Regions from separate parts of the Bacillus sp. 1A genome, predicted to be linked through region 3. Evidence: riboswitches for the same ligand, from Rfam matches in the RefSeq annotation. Region 3 holds a riboswitch; each other region holds the start of a gene.
What was found. Region 3 has a riboswitch for S-adenosylmethionine ahead of ACUN0F_RS02075 (peptide ABC transporter substrate-binding protein). Riboswitches for the same ligand answer to the same signal wherever they lie in the genome.
Positions count from the first base shown of each region.

Region 1: it holds a riboswitch for S-adenosylmethionine, as region 3 does, so the genes downstream of both, ACUN0F_RS20130 (ECF-type riboflavin transporter substrate-binding protein) here and ACUN0F_RS02075 (peptide ABC transporter substrate-binding protein) in region 3, are expected to answer to the same signal.
Region 2: it holds a riboswitch for S-adenosylmethionine, as region 3 does, so the genes downstream of both, ACUN0F_RS11705 (bifunctional homocysteine S-methyltransferase/methylenetetrahydrofolate reductase) here and ACUN0F_RS02075 (peptide ABC transporter substrate-binding protein) in region 3, are expected to answer to the same signal.
Region 4: it holds a riboswitch for S-adenosylmethionine, as region 3 does, so the genes downstream of both, ACUN0F_RS07910 (methionine ABC transporter ATP-binding protein) here and ACUN0F_RS02075 (peptide ABC transporter substrate-binding protein) in region 3, are expected to answer to the same signal.

Region 1 covers NZ_JBQYLZ010000001.1:3,940,270-3,944,986, reverse strand. Annotated here, with positions in the region: gene ACUN0F_RS20140 (macrolide family glycosyltransferase) at 328-1,506, shown strand; gene ACUN0F_RS20135 (aspartate/glutamate racemase family protein) at 1,556-2,236, opposite strand; SAM riboswitch class I at 2,390-2,505, shown strand; gene ACUN0F_RS20130 (ECF-type riboflavin transporter substrate-binding protein) at 2,644-3,192, shown strand; gene ACUN0F_RS20125 (ABC transporter ATP-binding protein) at 3,203-4,717, shown strand, end outside.
Region 2 covers NZ_JBQYLZ010000001.1:2,316,381-2,321,097, forward strand. Annotated here, with positions in the region: gene ACUN0F_RS11690 (cysteine hydrolase family protein) at 1-30, opposite strand, end outside; gene metC (cystathionine beta-lyase) at 193-1,356, opposite strand; gene metI (cystathionine gamma-synthase/O-acetylhomoserine thiolyase) at 1,353-2,465, opposite strand; SAM riboswitch class I at 2,560-2,669, opposite strand; SAM riboswitch class I at 2,873-2,982, shown strand; gene ACUN0F_RS11705 (bifunctional homocysteine S-methyltransferase/methylenetetrahydrofolate reductase) at 3,054-4,717, shown strand, end outside.
Region 3 covers NZ_JBQYLZ010000001.1:389,939-394,655, reverse strand. Annotated here, with positions in the region: gene ACUN0F_RS02080 (peptide ABC transporter substrate-binding protein) at 1-1,204, opposite strand, end outside; gene ACUN0F_RS02075 (peptide ABC transporter substrate-binding protein) at 1,591-3,231, opposite strand; SAM riboswitch class I at 3,364-3,468, opposite strand; gene ACUN0F_RS02070 (aldo/keto reductase) at 3,622-4,455, opposite strand; gene proC (pyrroline-5-carboxylate reductase) at 4,457-4,717, opposite strand, start outside.
Region 4 covers NZ_JBQYLZ010000001.1:1,585,356-1,590,072, forward strand. Annotated here, with positions in the region: gene gcvH (glycine cleavage system protein GcvH) at 15-398, shown strand; gene ACUN0F_RS07895 (toprim domain-containing protein) at 740-1,084, shown strand; gene ACUN0F_RS07900 (thioredoxin family protein) at 1,088-1,396, shown strand; gene ACUN0F_RS07905 (hypothetical protein) at 1,551-1,895, shown strand; SAM riboswitch class I at 2,021-2,128, shown strand; gene ACUN0F_RS07910 (methionine ABC transporter ATP-binding protein) at 2,306-3,331, shown strand; gene ACUN0F_RS07915 (methionine ABC transporter permease) at 3,324-3,989, shown strand; gene metQ (methionine ABC transporter substrate-binding lipoprotein MetQ) at 4,014-4,717, shown strand, end outside.

The DNA of each region.
Region 1 (4,717 bases), 3.6 Mb from region 3:
AATAGTACAGAAACTAGAATCGACTTATTTAGAAATAGGTTCAAAATGGGTGATAGAGAGGTAAAATCATTCTATCAATTATTCACATTTTATAAAATAAATCATATATTGATAGCATAGGACAAGCTGAAATGCTTATTCTAACCTCACAGAACACTCCTTATCACGGTTTGGCATCTACTTATGTAGATGCCTTTTTTAATTTAATCACTAACAATTATTTATCAACCTAAAGTAGCAAGCATATTAGGACTATTAGGTGAAGGTTGACGGTAATAATTACAGTATGCTTAATAAGCGAATTGAAATGTAAGGAGTGAGAAATAAGTGCTAAATATTTTAGTGGTTAATTTTCCAGCAGAGGGACATGTAAATCCTACATTAAGTTTAGTCAAAGCCTATACTGAACGAGGTGATCACGTACATTATATTACGACAGAACAATTTAAAGGCAGAATTGAAGATTTGGGAGCTACTGTATATACACATCCAGATTTATTAAAGGAGATTTCTATTGATTCTGAAACTCCAGATGGGCTGAATTCTTTCTTTCGTGTACATGTTCAAACTTCTTTATATATATTAGAAATTACGAAACAATTATGTGAAAACATACATTTTGATTTCGTAATTTATGATATATTTGGCGCTGGAGAGTTAGTAAAGGAGTATTTACATATTCCAGGCATAGTTTCTTCTCCTATATTTTTAATTCCTCCAAATTTTTTGGAAACATTACCTTTTCATCCAAATGCAGAAATACCATTCCAACCTGATAAAATTTCTGAACAGTTACTATATCAAATGGAACATGAATTTGGAGTAACGCCTAAAAATAATCTTCAATTTATGCATAACAAGGGAGATATTACTCTTGTGTACACAAGTCGCTATTTTCAACCTAATAGCGATTTATTTGGAAGAAATAACATTTTTATTGGTCCTAGTATTTCAAATCGTAAAACAAATGTAGAGTTTCCACTTGAATTGCTTAAAGGTAAAGAAGTTATATATATTTCAATGGGGACACTGCTTGAAGGGCTTGAACCATTCTTTAATACGTGCATTGATACTTTCTCGGATTTTGATGGAATAGTTGTAATGGCAATTGGTGATAGAAATGATCGTTCTAAAATTAAGAAAGCGCCAGACAATTTTATAATTGCTTCATACGTACCCCAATCAGAAATATTAAGTGAAGCAGATGTTTTTATTACACATGGCGGCATGAACAGCGTACACGATGCTATTTATTTTAATGTTCCATTTGTCATTATTCCACATGATAAAGACCAACCAATGATAGCGCAAAGATTAACTGAACTTGAAGCAGCACATCGGTTATTGAAAGAGAATGTTAATGTGCAAACGTTAAAAGAAGCGGTAACAGATGTTCTTTCAAATAAAAAGTATAAGCATGGTATACGAAAACTGAATGATAGTTTTTTAGAATGTGGTGGTTCAAAAGAAGCAATTGCAGTGATTACATCTCTTTTAAATAAATAGTTTAGACAATATAAAAGCATAGAGGCACTACCTTTATGCTTTTATATTATTATACTGCAAACTGCACAGCAGTATTTGCATGTAAAAAAGCGGTATCAAAAACAGGTACAGTAAGGTCGTTTTGGGAAATGAGTAATGGTATTTCAGTGCAGCCTAGCAATATACCTTCTGCGCCATTTTGAATTAATGAGTTTGTGATTTGTAAAAGTTTTTCTTTTGATGTTTTTGAAATAATTCCTTTACTTAATTCATTTAAAATAACATGATGAATAAAATTTCTTTCCTCTTCAGTTGGGATGATTGTCTCAATATTAAAATTTGCTAGACGTGATTTATAGAAGTCTTGTTCCATCGTTTGTTTCGTACCCAATAGTCCGATACGCTTTATATTCTGTTCTACCATTTCTTTAGCACTTACATCACCAATGTGAAGAAGTGGAATAGATATTGCATTTTCTACTTCTTCAGCAAATAAATGGACCGTATTGGAACACATTAATAAACAATCAGCTCCGGATTTTTCAACCTTTTTTGCAACTGTGACTAATTCGTTTTTCACTTCTTCATATTGATGATTTTGTAATAAAGTAGTTACTTCACCAAAGTCCATGCTATATAAAACAAGCTTCGCATTTTGATCATATTGAGAGAGTGTAAGTGTATTAATATGTTTATAGTATAACGATGTAGATTCCCAACTTAGTCCACCAATTAAACCGATTACTTTCATCGTACATTCCTCCCGTAACTATTTTGAATTCATTATTTCACAATTCCGATAAGAATACAATGATTTAAATGTACCGTTAAACGAAAAATAAAAATAATTAGAAAAGTGTTGAAATTTATACTTATTAGTGCCATAATACGAATTACAAATTAATACTTATCCAGAGAGGTGGAGGGAACGGCCCTATGAAACCTCAGCAACCCCTATATAAATTTATAGGAAGGTGCTAATTCCGCAGAGGACACGATGTGTTTTTTGGAAGATAAGAGGATTCTTGAACGTGAAGAAAATGACCTCTTATGTAAGGGGTCATTTTTTGTTGTATAGAAAGGGAGTGTCGATGCATAATTCATTTTCAAAATAAATATAGAGTAATAAAAGTTGACTAATACGGGAGGGGGATTGTAATGAACAAATTATCAACAAAGTTAGTAGTAGCAATCGGAATTGGAGCAGCATTATACGGGATATTAGGACTTTGGGGATTTTCTATTGCACCCAATACATTTATTAAACCTGCATTAGCTATTTTAACCGTTTTTGGAGCGTTATTTGGTCCAGTGGCAGGACTTTTAATAGGACTTATCGGTCATACCGTAACAGATACAATCGCTGGTTGGGGTATTTGGTGGGGTTGGGTTATTAGTTCAGGCATTATCGGCTTTGCAATGGGCCTCATTCAAAAAAGAGTTAGCTTTAGTGTGAAAAACGGGACGTATAATAAGCGGGATATTTCTTATTTAGCCATTACTGGGTTAATTGGTATTGTCATTGCTATTATATTTGCTGGGGCATTCGATGTTATTGTGATGGGAGAACCATTTGACAAAATTGTTATACAAGTATTAGGAGCAACAATTGCTGATGTTATTGTATTTTTAGTTCTTGGATTGCCAATTACAATAGGTCTAGCTAAATCTAATAAGAAACATACACATTTAAAAATTGAAAAGTAGGGATGTTAACATGCAACCAATCATTTCTTTTGAACAATTCAGCTTTCAATATGAACATGCTGCGCAGCCTACTGTAAAAGACATTACATTTCATATATACCCTGGAGAAAAAGTACTAATTGCTGGACGGAGTGGTTCAGGGAAGTCAACGTTAGCTCATTGTATAAATGGGCTAATCCCCTTTTCTTATGAAGGGATTAGTACTGGTAATATTTTAATTGCCGGAAAAGACCCGAGGAAAGAGAGTGTTTTTGAACTGAGTAAACAGGTAGGAACAATTTTGCAAGATCAAGATGCTCAATTTATTGGTCTTACAGTAGAAGAGGACGTAGCTTTTTATTTAGAAAATGAATGTGTAAATCAAGATGATATGAAAAAGATTGTTTCGGACTCATTAAAAAAGGTAAAGATGCATGCTTTTCATAAACAAAGTCCACATGAATTATCAGGAGGGCAAAAACAAACTGTTTCTTTAGCAGGTTTGTTAACAACAAATGCTGATATATTATTGTTCGATGAACCGTTAGCAAATTTAGATTCAGCAAGTAGTTTACATACGATAGAACTTATTAAAGGCATACATAAACAATATAATAAAACAATTGTAATTATTGAACATCGAATAGAAGAAATGTTAAACCTGGATTTAGATAAAATCATTTTAATGAATGAAGGGGAAATTGTTGCGATAGGGACACCAGAAGAGATTTTAGCGTCAAATATATTACCATCTATCGGCTTAAGAGAGCCTATGTACGTAGAAGTATTAAAGAAATTGCCGTTTGATGGTAATAATGACGTAATATATTACCCGCTTGAAAATCTTCAAAGAGAAAGTGTTCGTAGCGTAATAGATGAGTGGATGGAGAAGCAAGTTTCTTTTAAAGGTACTCCTACAAAAAAAGAATTATTGAAAGTAGAGAATTTGTCATTCTCCTATCCTAATAAACAAAAAGTATTGGACAATGTAAATTTCTCTATATATGAAGGTGAAATTGTAGCACTTTTGGGCCATAATGGAGCCGGTAAATCAACATTAGCTCATAGTCTTATAGGCATAAACAAAACAAAAAATGATAGGATTGTATTTGATGAAGTAAATATCAATTCTTGGTCTATTCGTAAACGTGGTGAGGTTATATGTTATGTGATGCAAAATCCAAATCAGATGATTACACAACCTACTGTTATAGAAGAGGTTTCATTTTCATTAAAATTAAAAAAGGTTTCAAAGGAAGAAATTAAGCTTAGAGCGGAAGAAACATTAAAACTTTGTGGTTTGTATCCATTTCGAAATTGGCCAATTCAGGCATTAAGTTATGGACAAAAGAAGAGAGTAACGATTGCATCTGTACTAATAGCAAATCCGAAACTTATCATATTAGATGAACCGACAGCGGGACAAGATTATTATCATTATAAACAGTTTATGTCGTTTATTAGAAAACTAGCTGTAAAGGGAATATCTTTTATTTTTATCACACATGATATGAATCTCGCTTTAGAATATGCAGACAGAGCGATT
Region 2 (4,717 bases), 1.9 Mb from region 3:
AACGATTAAAACATCTGCACAAGTATCCATTATTTTTGCCCCCTTATTTACTTCTTAATATATCAATTAATTCATTATTTAGAAATAGATGGTGCTCTTTTGTTTTTTTATGGACTATACGAAAAGTAAAAAATATACTTAACGGTATAAAAAAGAAGATATGAAAACTTAATTTCATATCTTCTGTTCGTTCTATGCATTTACAGGTTCTTCTACATAAGAAAGGGCATTTTCAAAATCGGATATTAAATCGTCAACATTTTCAAGGCCGACAGATAACCGAAGTAATGAATTAGAAATTCCTCTTTCATCACGAGCTTCTTGCGACAGTGCTGCATGTGACATTTTAGCTGGGTAGGAAAGAATCGATTCGACAGCTCCTAAACTAACTGCAAAGACAGGTAATTTTACTTTTGATAAAAATTGGCGGAGTGCGTCTTCTGATTGTAAAGTGAAAGATAGGACAGCTCCGGCTGATGTAGCTTGAGATTGTTGAATATCAAATCCAAGATGTGTTTGTAAGCCAGGATAATAGACATTTTTAACTTTAGCGTGCTCTTGTAAATAATGTGCAATTTTATTGGCGTTTGCAGCTGAATGCTCAAGACGTACATGCAATGTTTTTAGACCGCGAAGTACGAGAGAACAATCTTGAGGACCTAAAATAGCGCCGAATGCATTTTGTAAAAATCCAAGTTTTTGAGCGAGTTCGGCATCTTTTACAACCGCTAATCCGGCAGTAACATCACTATGACCGGCAATGAATTTTGTGGCACTATGAAGAACGACATCGGCGCCAAGATCAAGTGGTTTCTGGAATAGTGGTGTCAAAAATGTATTATCAACAAAAGTAAGGGCGTCAATAGATTTTGCAAGTTTAGAAACAGCACGAATATCTGTCACTTTTAAAAGTGGATTAGAGGGTGTTTCCACATAAAAGAGTTTTGTGTTTGGCTTAATGTTTTGCTTTATTTCTTCTACATTTGTCATATCAACAAATGTATGTGACACACCGTAACGGGAGAGCACTTCAGTTATAATTCGGTAAGTTCCTCCGTATACGTCTTCTGAAATGAGTACGTGATCGCCTTGTGAAAGAAGGAGGAATGCAGTAGAAATCGCTGCAATTCCTGATGCGAAGGCAAATCCCTTTGTTCCTCCTTCTAATAAAGCAATGATATCTTCAAGAGCTTCACGAGTTGGATTACCAGAGCGACTATAGTCATATTTTCCGAACGTATCTACATCAAACTGGTGGAATGTTGATGTATTATAGATGGGAACGTTAACAGCTCCTGTTTGCGAGTCATGTTTATATTGGTTGTGCAGTAAGAGTGTATCTATAGAATAACTCATATTCTTACACCTTCTTTTACAAGTTTAATGGCTTGCTTTAAGTCTTGGATTAAATCGTTACTATTTTCAATGCCAACGGAAAATCGCAGAAGACGATTACATACACCGTTTGCTGTTCTGATTTCTTCAGGAATATCAGCGTGTGTTTGCGTTGCTGGATACGTCATTAAACTTTCAACACCACCAAGACTTTCAGCAAATGTAATTAAGGATAAAGATTGTAAGAATGGATTAATCCATGTTTCATCTTTCAGACGAAATGAGATCATGCCGCCTCTTCCAGGATAAAATACATCTGTCACCCCGTCTTCATCATTTAAATAAGCAACAACTGCTTTTGCATTTTCTTCATGTTGTCTCATGCGAAGCGCTAACGTTTTCATACCACGAATTAATAGCCATGAGTCAAATGGACTTAAGACCGCACCAGAGGCATTATGATAATGAGCGATTTCCTCACAAAGTTCCTTTCCTTTTGCAACGACAAGTCCGCTTAGGACATCGTTATGTCCCCCTAAATATTTCGTTGCGCTATGAAGTACAATGTCGGCACCTTCTGTTAATGGCTGCTGTATATAAGGCGTATAGAATGTGTTGTCTACAATAAGAAGTAGTCCGTGTCTTTTCGCTACAGTTGCGACAGCGGCAATATCAGTAACTTGCATTAACGGATTAGTTGGAGTTTCTATGAAAATAGCTTTCGTTTCAGTTGTGATAGCTTGCTCAATTTGTTTAATAGATTGTGTATTTACGTATCTACATCGAACATTCCACTTTTTTTCGTGCTCAGAAAATAATCGATAAGTGCCCCCGTATAAATCTTCAGATACAATAAGTTCGTCTCCGGAACGGAATAGGGAAAGGACGAGGAGAACAGCTGCCATCCCTGAACTACAGGCATAACCTTGTTCACCGTACTCTAAATCTGCGATTGCCTGCTCTAAAAGACCGCGAGTTGGATTGCCAGTTCGTGAATAGTCAAAGCCAGTAGAGTTACCAATTCCTTCGTGACGATAAGCAGTTGAAAAATAAACAGGTGGGTTAACAGTTCCTGTTGTAGTCTCGCTCCGGTTTCCGATTTGTGCTAGTTTTGTTTCAATAGTTGACATGTGAAAATTCCTCCTTTTTAAATTAACAATTAAGTGAATGTAAAATAAAAAAAGCCTTCTAAAGAAGAAGGCTTTCGGTTTGAATAGAGTCTTCTTCTCATCTGTCAAATCTTTCACAATTTGCTGGAATTAGCACCTTATTAACAAATGTTAATGGTTGCTGAGGCGTCAAAGGGCCAGTCCCTCTACCTCTCTAGATAAGAATGTTCGTATGAAATTTTATTATGTTTTTAACTTTACAACAAAAGATAATTGAATTGCAACTTTATTTTAAATAATTTTTATTTTTCCGCAAGTGTCATTGACTTTTGCATTTGTGCATGCTAAATTTATTAAAAAATTAACAAACATTGTTAAAAGGGGAACGTATTTCCTTTTAGCTACATAAATAAAATAATAAAGACAAACTCTTATTGAGAGCGGTGGAGGGAAAGGCCCTGTGAAACCCGGCAACCTTTAAACGAAATGTTTGAAACGGTGCTAATACCTGCAAAACGAATGTTTTGCATAATAAGAGGAGGAATGATTATGTCCCCCTCTTCAAAGTGAAGAGGGTTTTTTTTATATTGATAGAAATGAGGGAGATTTGTGAAATTACTAGATTTATTATCAAAAGGAATTGTAATAGGTGATGGCGCGGTTGGGACATTATTACATTCACATGGCTTGCAAAGTAGTTTTGAAGAATTGAATATATCTGATCCAGATTTAATTATATCGATTCATAAGCAATATGTAGCTGCTGGGGCTGATGTGATTCAAACAAATACGTACGGAGCGAATGAAGCGAAATTACGTATGTATGGCTTAGAGAATCAAGTTGTTCAAATTAATAAAGCGGCAGTGAAGATTGCGAAAGCATCTGTTACAGATAGAAATGCAATTTTAGGGACAATTGGTGGTATGAAACATATCGGAGCTGTTACAACAACTGATATGGAGCGAGAATTTATGCTACTTGAGCAGGCAAGTGCATTACTAGAAGAACAGGTTGATGGACTGCTATTAGAGACTTTCTATGATGAGTTTGAATTACTTCATGCTGTTCAGGTGTTACGAAAACAAACGAATATTCCAATTGTAGCTCAATTAGCGTTACATGAGGCAGGTACGACTCAAAATGGAAATGATGTAAATGAAATATTAAAGCAGCTTTTAGATTACGGTGCAAATGTCGTTGGATTGAACTGTCAACTAGGGCCACTTCATATGACGGAAGCTTTTAAAATGATATCGATTCCTCAAAATGGCTACTTGTCAGCATATCCAAATGCAGGTCTCCCGAATTATGTGGAGGGACGCTACGTATATGAGGGAAGTCCGGCTTATTTCGAAGCGATGACACCGAAATTTATTGAGCAAGGTATCCGGTTATTGGGTGGTTGTTGTGGCACGACTCCAGAACATATTGAAAGTATGAAACGTGCAATTGCAAATGTTACACCTGTAATAGAAAAGGATACGATTCAAAGACCGAAAGTAGTTCATACACACGAGAAGCGTTCAAAAGCTCATGTCACATTAGCAGAGAAAGCAAAAAAACAAACGACAGTAGTAGTGGAATTAGATCCACCGAAAACGTTAAATACGCAGCGATTTTTTGAAGGAGCAAGAGCATTGAAAAGAGCTGGTGCAGATGCTATTACTCTAGCAGATAATTCATTAGCATCGCCTCGCATCTCGAATATGGCAATGGGGGCATTATTAACGAAGCACGATATTCCGGTATTGACGCACTTAACGTGTAGAGACCATAACGTCATCGGACTACAATCTCATTTACTAGGCCTATCAGCGTTAGGTATGGAAGAAGTGTTAGCTTTAACTGGTGATCCAGCACGCGTTGGTGATTTTCCAGGTGCCACTTCTGTATATGATTTGTCCTCTATTGAGCTCATTAAAATGATTAAAGAAATGAACGACGGGCGCTCGATTTTAGGGAAATCAATTGGTCCAGCAACAAGGTTTTCAGTGGGAGGTGCGTTTAATCCGCATGTAAGACATTTAAAAGCAGCGGTTAAGCGAATGGAACGGAAAATAGATGCTGGAGCGGAATATTTCTTAACGCAGCCAATTTATGATATCGCGTTAATTGAAGAAGTGTATGAAGCGACAAAGCATTTGGAACAACCTATTTTTATTGGGATTATGCCATTAATAAGTAAAAGGAATGCAGATTTCCTTCATTTTGAGGTACCGGGTATTACACTACCTGAAGAAATAAGGGAGAGAATGGATGGACATGAAACGAA
Region 3 (4,717 bases):
TTAAATATTCACCAGTTTTTTTAGCTAAAGCATTATCACTTGTTAATAGTTCGATTGTTACTTTGTCAGTACCAAGTTCTTGTTTCGCTTTTTTCCAGTTTTCTTTCGCTGTTTTCACATCATCTTTGACTAGGTTTCCGTTTTCTTTACGGAAGTCGTTACCTTCTGGGCTCTTTGCGAATTTCGCAGGAACCATTCCTTCAGCTGGAATAGCACCGTTATTTAAAATTGTTTCTACGTATGCTTTTTTATTCATTGCTCCGTTAATAGCAAGGCGTGCATGTTGATTTTTTAATGTTTCATTTTTTTGATTGAGTCGTAAGAATTGAATGCCAACTTCAGCGCGGTCTTTGAAGTTTGGATCGCTCTTATATTTATCAACAAACTCCGCAGTTAAAGCAACGCGATCAATTTGTCCTGAATCGTATAAGTTAACTTCTGTAGATTTATCTTTAACGACATTGAAGTTGATTTCTTCTAATTTTACAGTTTTAGCATCCCAATAGTTAGGATTCTTCTTCAATTGGAAGCTTTGCTCATGTTTCCAGTTATCTAATGTGAAAGCACCGTTGTAAATTAAATGATTTGTTTCTAAACCGTATTTATCGCCTTGAGACTTTAAGTAATCTTCATTAATTGGTAAGAATGTTGAGAATGTCGTTAAGCTTAAGAAGTAGGGAACAGGACGGTCTAGTTGTACTTCTAAAGTTTTGTCATCAACAGCTTTAATACCTAATTGATCAACCGGTAATTGTTTTTGGTTTATTTGTTTCGCATTCTTTATATCGAAGAATAAGAATGCATATTCAGCTGCTGTATCAGGATTTACGGTACGTTGCCAAGCGAAGACGAAGTCCTTTGCTGTAACAGGAGTACCGTTTGACCATTTCGAATCACGCAGGTGGAATGTATATTTTGTTTTATCGGGACTAACGTCAACCGACTCAGCAACACCAGGAATTGGTTTATTATCTTCTCCCATTGCATATAATCCTTCAAAAACATTGCGCATTACGTTCATGGATTCCCCATCCGTTGCTTTTGCAACATCCATTGTTGGAATTTCTGAAGCGAATGATAAGTTAATTGCCTGTTTATCATTTGCTTTCGCTCCGTTTGCATGATCTTTATTTCCCCCGCAAGCAGTTAGTAATAGACTTGCCCCTAAAACAGATGCAACAACAGGTACAACTTTTTTATTCATTGTTCGTTCCTCCCTAAATGTGTTGTTCGTAACGTCATAATGTCCACGTTTTGAAGTGTATCTATAGAAGAAGAGAAAACCTATTATAAATATGTGCATGTAGGTAATCAGGTGTTCTATATGTATATACATGTTGAACTATAATCTATCGTTATATGTTTCAACGTAGTAGACGTTATATTTTGATGGTGAAATATTTCGTTTCTTTGATTATTTAGAATATTAACACTGGAAAGAACTATATGTCAATAATAAAATCGGAGTATTATTTTTTAAAAATAATATATTAAAAAAGCGGATTTTCTCCTATTGAGAAATCCGCTTTTAATACATTTTTCCAATAAAACAATTGGTATGGATAGGAACACTTCAATTCAGGTTGCCTTTTATTTTTTAATTTGTGCCCATTTGAAGTTTAATTGACCTGCAAAGTCTACTTGCACAATTCCTTTCACATAAGAACGTTCTAAATAAGATTCGCCTTTTTGGTAAAGAGGAGCGATAACAGAGTCTTTAAATAATATTTTCTCGGATGCTAGTAATGCTTCCCAGCGAGCCTTTTCATCACCGGCTAAAGTTGTTTTCACTTTTGTTATTGTTTCATCGAACTCCTTATTAGAGTAATGATCTAAGTTGTAAGGGTTATTCGTTGTAAATAGCTCAAGGAATGTAATTGGATCAGCAAAGTCAGGGCTCCAGCCGTCAATTCCAATTTCGTAGTCACCTTTTAATAAAAGTGAAACTTGTTGTTTACGTGGTTGCGGCTTTATATTTACTGTTAATCCATCTAAATTCTTTTCTAGTTGTCCTTTTAAGAACTCACCAGTTTTCTTATCAAGGTCAGCATCACTTGTTAATAATTCTAATGTTATCTTTTCAGAACCAAGCTCTTGTTTAGCTTTTTTCCATAATTCTTGAGCAGATTTTGTATCAACCTTTGTTAAATCGCCGTTTGCAGCACGGAAGTCTGTTCCGTCAGGTCCTTTTGCAAAGTTTTTCGGCACGAGACTAGAGGTTGGTGTAGAGCCGTCATTTAATAACGTATTTACAAAGGATTTTCGATCAATTGTTTGATCGATTGCTTGGCGTGCAGAAACGTTTTGAAGTACTTTGTTTTGTTGATTCATACGTAGAAACTGTACCCCTACGTTTGGCCGTTCTTTAAAGTTAGCATCCTTTTTATATTTATCAACGAAGTCAGATGTTAGTTTGATACGATCTAATTGTTTTGACTCGAATAAATTTACTTCTGTAGATTTTTCTTTTACGACGTTAAAATTGATTTCTTCCAGTTTGACAGTATCTTTATCCCAATAGGTAGGGTTTTTCTTAAATTTAAAGCTTTGCTCATGCTTCCAATCGCTTAGTGTAAAAGCTCCGTTGTACAAAATTGTATTGTCTTCTAACGCATACTTATCACCTTGTGCTTTAAAGAATTCCTCGTTAATTGGTAGAAATGTTGGGAAAGCTGTTAAGCTTATAAAGTACGGAACAGGACGTTCTAATTCCACCTCAAACGTATGGTCATCAATTGCTTTTACACCAAGTTGATCGGCTGGAAGTTCTTTGTTGTTAATTTTTGTTGCATTTTTAATATCAAAGAATAGAAATGCATATTCAGAGGCTGTTGCTGGATCAACAGCTCTTTGCCAAGCGAAGACAAAGTCTTTCGCTGTAACAGGAGTGCCGTTTGACCATTTTGAATCTCGTAAATGGAATGTGTATTTCGTTTTATCGCCACTTACTTCATGAGATTTTGCAACACCAGGGACAGGTTTGTTACCTTCACCAAGATTATACAAACCTTCAAATACGTTTCTCATTACTTGACCAGAATCAGTATCTGTAGCACGAGCTGTATCCATTGTTCGTATTTCAGTAGGTGAAGATAAGTTTAAAATCTGTTTACTAGGCGCCTCGTCTTTTGCATTTGCTCCGCTCGCTTCGTTTTTATAACTACCGCAACCAGTTAATAAAATACTTACTCCTACAACTGATGCAATACCGGGTACAAACTTCTTTTTCATTTGATTTTCCTCCTAAATAATTAAGTTTGGATGATGATGAGGGAAATGAAAAATAAAAAATCCCTCTTTTCGTATTGAGAAAGAGGGATTTTTACGTACAAGTTATGCACCCGTATATAAACGAAGTCCCTCATTCTATCTTTCAAGCACAAAGCTTGCAGGAAGTGGCACAGTATTCAAAATGAACCTGTTGCCGAGGTTTCAAAGGGCCAGTCCCTCCACCTCTCTTGATACAATGAGTAAACGAATAAACTTTATTAATTTTTGTGTTTCTTTGATAATTCAAAATCTTACACCTTGGATAATGAAGTGTCAACCAAATGAAATATAGTTTAAATTTTCAGTTTTCTTTAACAGGAAAAACCACTGCATATGGCAGTGGTTTTTCTATTAGAAGTTAAAGTTATCTGGATCTGGACCAACGCGACGATCTTCATTTAGAGCTTGAATTGCTTTCATGTCATCAGCACTTAATTCAAAATCGAATATATTTGCATTTTCAATAATGCGATGTTCTTTAATAGATTTAGGGATCGTTACAACTTCGTTTTGTAGATCCCAACGTAAAATAATTTGCGCAGTTGATTTATTATATTTTGTTGCAATGTCTTGTAATGTTGGGTTGTCTAGCAGTTGGCCTTGCATTAATGGTGACCAAGCTTCAAGTTGGATATTATGGTCTTTACAGAAAGCGTGTAATTCTTCTTGTGCTAAACGTGGATGGTATTCCACTTGGTTGACCATTGGCTTAATTTCAGCAATTTCAAATACGTCTTGTAAGTGGTGAATATGGAAATTACTCACACCGATAGCGCGAACACGGCCATCTTTATAAAGCTTTTCTAACGCTTTCCATGATTCAGTATATTTCCCTTTTACAGGCCAATGTACTAAATATAAATCTAAATATTCTAGACCTAATTTCTCTAATGTAGTCTCAAATGCTCGAAGTGTCGTTTCATACCCTTGATCGCTATTCCATACTTTTGATGTAATGAATAATTCTTCACGTGAAACACCTGATTCACGGATCGCTTGTCCAACGCCTTCTTCGTTTTGGTAAATTGCGGCAGTATCAATGCTGCGGTAGCCATTTTTAATTGCTGCTTTTACAGATTCAATTACTTCTGAACCATCTTCTACTTTAAAAACACCTAAACCGAACCAAGGCATTTTTACACCGTTATGTAATGTTGTATAGTCTTTTAAACTTGTTAAATTCATATTATTTCCCCCTAGCTTTTTTGTTTGTTGCTTCTACTGCTTTTTGAATTGCCTCTGAAAAATTATATTCATATAAAGCTTTGAGACCCTCAGCTGTGGAACCACCTGGTGTTGTTACTTGTTCGCGGAGGTTAGCTGGATCTTGCGTTTGTTCAAGCATAGAAGCAGAGCCAGAAATCATTTGAATGACAAGGTGTTTGGCAGTTGCTTCATCGACTCCATAACTTTTTGTTGCTTCAATTAAGCTTTCAGCAAAGTAATA
Region 4 (4,717 bases), 1.2 Mb from region 3:
CTGGAGGTACAGTCATGAGCATTCCAAATAATTTACGTTACTCTGAAGAACACGAATGGGTAAAAACTGAAGGTAATGAAGTTGTTATCGGTATTACTCACTTTGCACAAGGTGAGCTAGGCGATATCGTATTCGTTGAACTTCCTGAAGTAGGTGCAACAATCGAAGCTGACGAGCCATTCGGAAGCGTAGAATCTGTTAAAACAGTTTCTGAGTTATACGCACCTGTAAGCGGTAAAGTTGTAGCAGTAAACGAAGAATTAAGTGACCAACCAGAACTTGTTAACGAATCTCCATACGAGGGTGCATGGATGGTTAAAGTTGAACTTTCTGATGCAAGCCAAGTTGAGAAGTTATTAACTGCAGAAAAATATGCAGAAATGACAAACCAAGACTAATTATAGTCGACTGAAGGACAGCCTTTGTGCTGTCCTTTTTTATTTTGTGTAAAATAATGAACGTAGAATCATATACTAATTATCGTGTAGGAGAACGTTTTTGAAAAAACTTTCGTTTAAGTTTTTATTGACCAGCTCCAGCGGCTAGAACAGTCGGTCATTTCACTCCTGAACTTGAGGCAAAAAGCGCCTCTAGTTCAGGAGTTCCAATGCCCTCTTGTTCTGAGCAAGCCGCTTCTGCTTTTCTTTTGCAAAAATAAACAGGAAACAACATGAAAATAACGAATATACTATATACTAAGTTAAAGGTTGTATAGTATATGGTGATCGGGTGATGACATATGATTTATGTAGAAAAAGTCATTATTGTAGAAGGTAAATCAGATAGAAGAAAGATTGAATCTATTATTCGTGAACCGGTGGAAATTGTTTGTACAAATGGTACAATTGGTTTATCGAAAATGGATGAGCTCATTGATCAGTTTTTTGATAAGGAAGTGTATGTACTAGTGGATGCTGATGATGCTGGAGAAAAGTTAAGGAAGCAATTTCGAAAAGAATTTCCGCAAGCAGAGCATATTTATATTGATCGCTCGTACCGAGAAGTGGCAACTGCGCCATCTTCACACTTAGCAAATGTATTATGGGGAGCTGACATTGACGTTTATACAGAATATTTACGGTAAGGAATGATAGAAGTGATTGATTGGACAGGAGCCGAAGCTACAGCCCTAATAGAGAACGAAGAAAAAACAGTGTTATATGTATATACTCCAATGTGTGGAACATGCCAATTAGCAAAAAAGATGTTAACAGTTGTTGAGATGACAATTGAAGACTTGAAAATTGGAATGTTAGATTTAAATTATGCTCCGCATTTAGCGAAAGAGTATGGAATCGAAAGTGTACCGTGTTTACTTGTTTTTGAAAATGGGACACTCATGAAGAAGATATATGCATTTCATTCGGTTGAATATTTATATACGGAATTAAAGTAGGCGGCAAAGTTTTTGCCGCCTCGACATATTTCTCGGGAAATATGTCGAGATGCAGGGTGGTTACAGTATTTGTCGAGCGAAAGTAACAGGATTGTTCTTTAGTGAGAGGGAATGGTATGTGTAATAGAAAGTGATATGAAGGATGTGATTTAGGGTGAAATTATATTCTTTGCTGCAATCATTTGTAAATTACGCTAATGGTCAATATCATTTAGAGCCGCTTTTAAGACAAGGAGAAAAAACTGTTAATTTCCGCTTTGGAGATGAAAGTTGTTCGTTACAAATTTCAAGAGATTATATAGAGCTGCTACATGAGGAAAGAGGAACGGAGCAAATCGTTTGTGCAGATGAGGAAGATGTAAAACAATTGGTGAACGGCAATGTACGATTGCAAATGTTAATGAACGATGGACGTGTACAATATTCGGGAACGTATCGAACGATGCTATTAGTTGAATCGATGTTTCATATATGTAAACCAATGTCAGTAGGCGCTTAAAATTCTGAAGTTTCATTTTTTAAGAAAATTTCTGTTGACATGATGTGTGGATATTGATACAATTCAATTCATAAAATATAGACAATTTCATAAATTACAAATCAGACGAAAATGTAATCTGATTTCTCTTATCAAGAGAGGTGGAGGGACTGTGCCCTGTGAAGCCCGGCAACCGTCAACTTATGTTGAAATGGTGCCAATTCCTGCAAAGCAAATGCTTTGAGAGATGAGAGAGAGGGATAATGTTGTTATATACGCATATAAACCTTTCTGCTTCTCTAAAGCGGAAAGGTTTTTTTGTTGTTTGAATGTGGAGGACATTCAAATAATAAAAGTAATGATAACGGTGGACTACGCGCATCAAAAATAAAAAATTGCGGAGTCGATCAAAACAAAAAGGGGTGAACATCATGATCTTGTTAGAAAATGTAAAGAAAATATATAAAGCAAAAAGCGGTGATGTCACTGCTGTAGATAATGCCAATTTAAAAATAGACAAAGGTGAAATATTTGGTGTGATCGGATATAGTGGCGCTGGGAAAAGTTCTTTAATCAGATTATTCAATCAGTTGGAAAAACCAACTTCTGGCCAAATTACAATTGCAAATCGTGTGATTTCAGCAATTACAGGGAGTGAACTTCGTAAGGCAAGGCAAGAAATCGGAATGATTTTTCAGCACTTCAACTTACTTTGGTCACGAACTGTACGCGAAAATATCGAGTTCCCACTTGAAATTGCAGGTGTTGATAAGGCGAAGAGAAGAAAACGAGTGGATGAGTTAATTTATCTTGTTGGATTAGAAGGAAGAGGAGACGCGTATCCATCTCAGCTGAGCGGAGGACAAAAGCAACGCGTGGGTATTGCAAGAGCATTAGCTAACAATCCACAAGTGCTTTTATGTGATGAAGCGACATCAGCTCTTGATCCAGAAACGACAGATCAAATTTTAGATTTATTATTAGATATTAATAAGCGTCTCGGTTTAACAATTGTACTCATTACACACGAGATGCACGTGATTCGAAAGATTTGTAATCGAGTGGCGGTAATGGAGAAAGGGAAGATTGTAGAAACGGGTCCAGTACTTGATGTATTCCGCAATCCGCAGAAAGACATTACAAAGCGATTTGTACAGCAGTTAACGGATTCTGAAGATACAAATGAAACGATTGAAAGTTTAATTGAAAAGTATCCAGATGGTAAAGTAGTTCGTTTGCAGTTTATCGGTGAAGCTGTAGAAAGACCAGTACTTCAAAGATTAATGCAACGCAGTGATATAGAAGTTAGCATTTTGCAAGGAAACATCGCCCAAACAAATAACGGCTCTTACGGTAGTTTAGTTGTTCATTTAAATGGTGAGGAAACAGCGATTCAGCAAGCAATAGAGGGAATACATCAAGATCAAGTAGAGCTGGAGGTGATTGCACATGGATAAGTTGATCACAAATGTTGATTGGAATCAAATGTTAGAGGCAACTGGTGAAACGTTATATATGACGGCAATCGCAGCTCTGGCCACATTTGTTTTAGGACTAATTTTAGGGTTGTTACTCTTTATGACAGCGAAAGATAATTTATGGGAAAACAAAGCGGTTAATACGGCAATTGGAGCGTTCGTAAACATTTTCCGCTCGATACCATTCATCATTTTAATCATTTTATTAATCCCATTCACAAAGATTCTGCTTGGAACAATTCTTGGAGCGAGTGCAGCACTGCCAGCTTTAATTATTGGAGCGGCACCGTTTTACGCGAGAATGGTTGAAATTGCACTTCGCGAAATTGATAAAGGTGTAATTGAAGCTTCAAAAGCGATGGGAGCAAAAACAAGCACTATTATTTTGAAAGTATTAATTCCAGAATCGTTACCAGCATTAGTATCTGGTATTACGGTTACAACAATCGCTTTAGTAGGCTATACAGCAATGGCGGGGGTTGTTGGTGCTGGTGGCCTTGGAACACTTGCTTATTTAGAAGGATTCCAGCGAGGAAATAACGATGTAACAATCGTTGCGACAATTTGTGTATTACTAGTGGTATTTTTCATTCAGTGGATTGGTGATCGTGTAACGACTCGAATAGATAAACGATAATAAAAAAACAGGAGGATGTTTCAAATGAAAAAATTATTACTTACAGCACTTATTTCAACTTCTATTTTTGGGTTAGCTGCTTGTGGCGGGAAAGATAAAGATGAAAAGAAACTAGTTGTGGGGGCTTCTAACGTGCCGCACGCTGAAATTTTAGAAAAGGCAAAACCGTTACTTGAGAAAAAAGGAATTGAATTAGAAGTGAAAAAGTTCCAAGATTACGTGTTACCAAATAAATCGTTAGCGGATAAGGATTTAGATGCAAACTACTTCCAGCACATTCCGTATTTAGAAAAAGAAATGAAAGATAAAAAATATGATTTTGAAATAGCAGGGAAAATTCACTTGGAACCAATTGGTGTATATTCTCAAACATATAAGAGCTTAAAAGAACTTCCAGACGGGGCGACAATTATTATGAGTAATTCCGTTACTGACCATGGACGTGGTTTAGCAATTTTACAAAAAGAAGGCATTTTAAAAATTAAAGACGGAGTAGATCCAGTTAGTGCAACTCCAAAAGATATTGTAGATAATCCGAAAAACTTAAAGTTCAAAACGGATATCGAGCCTGGTTTGTTACCACAAGTGTATAACAATAAAGAAGGCGACGCTGTTTTAATTAACTCGAACTATGCAATTGATGCGAAATTAAATCCAGAAAAAGATGCAATTGCAATTGAAGGTGATGATTCTCCATACGCAAACGTATTAGTGGTTCGTAAAGGTGA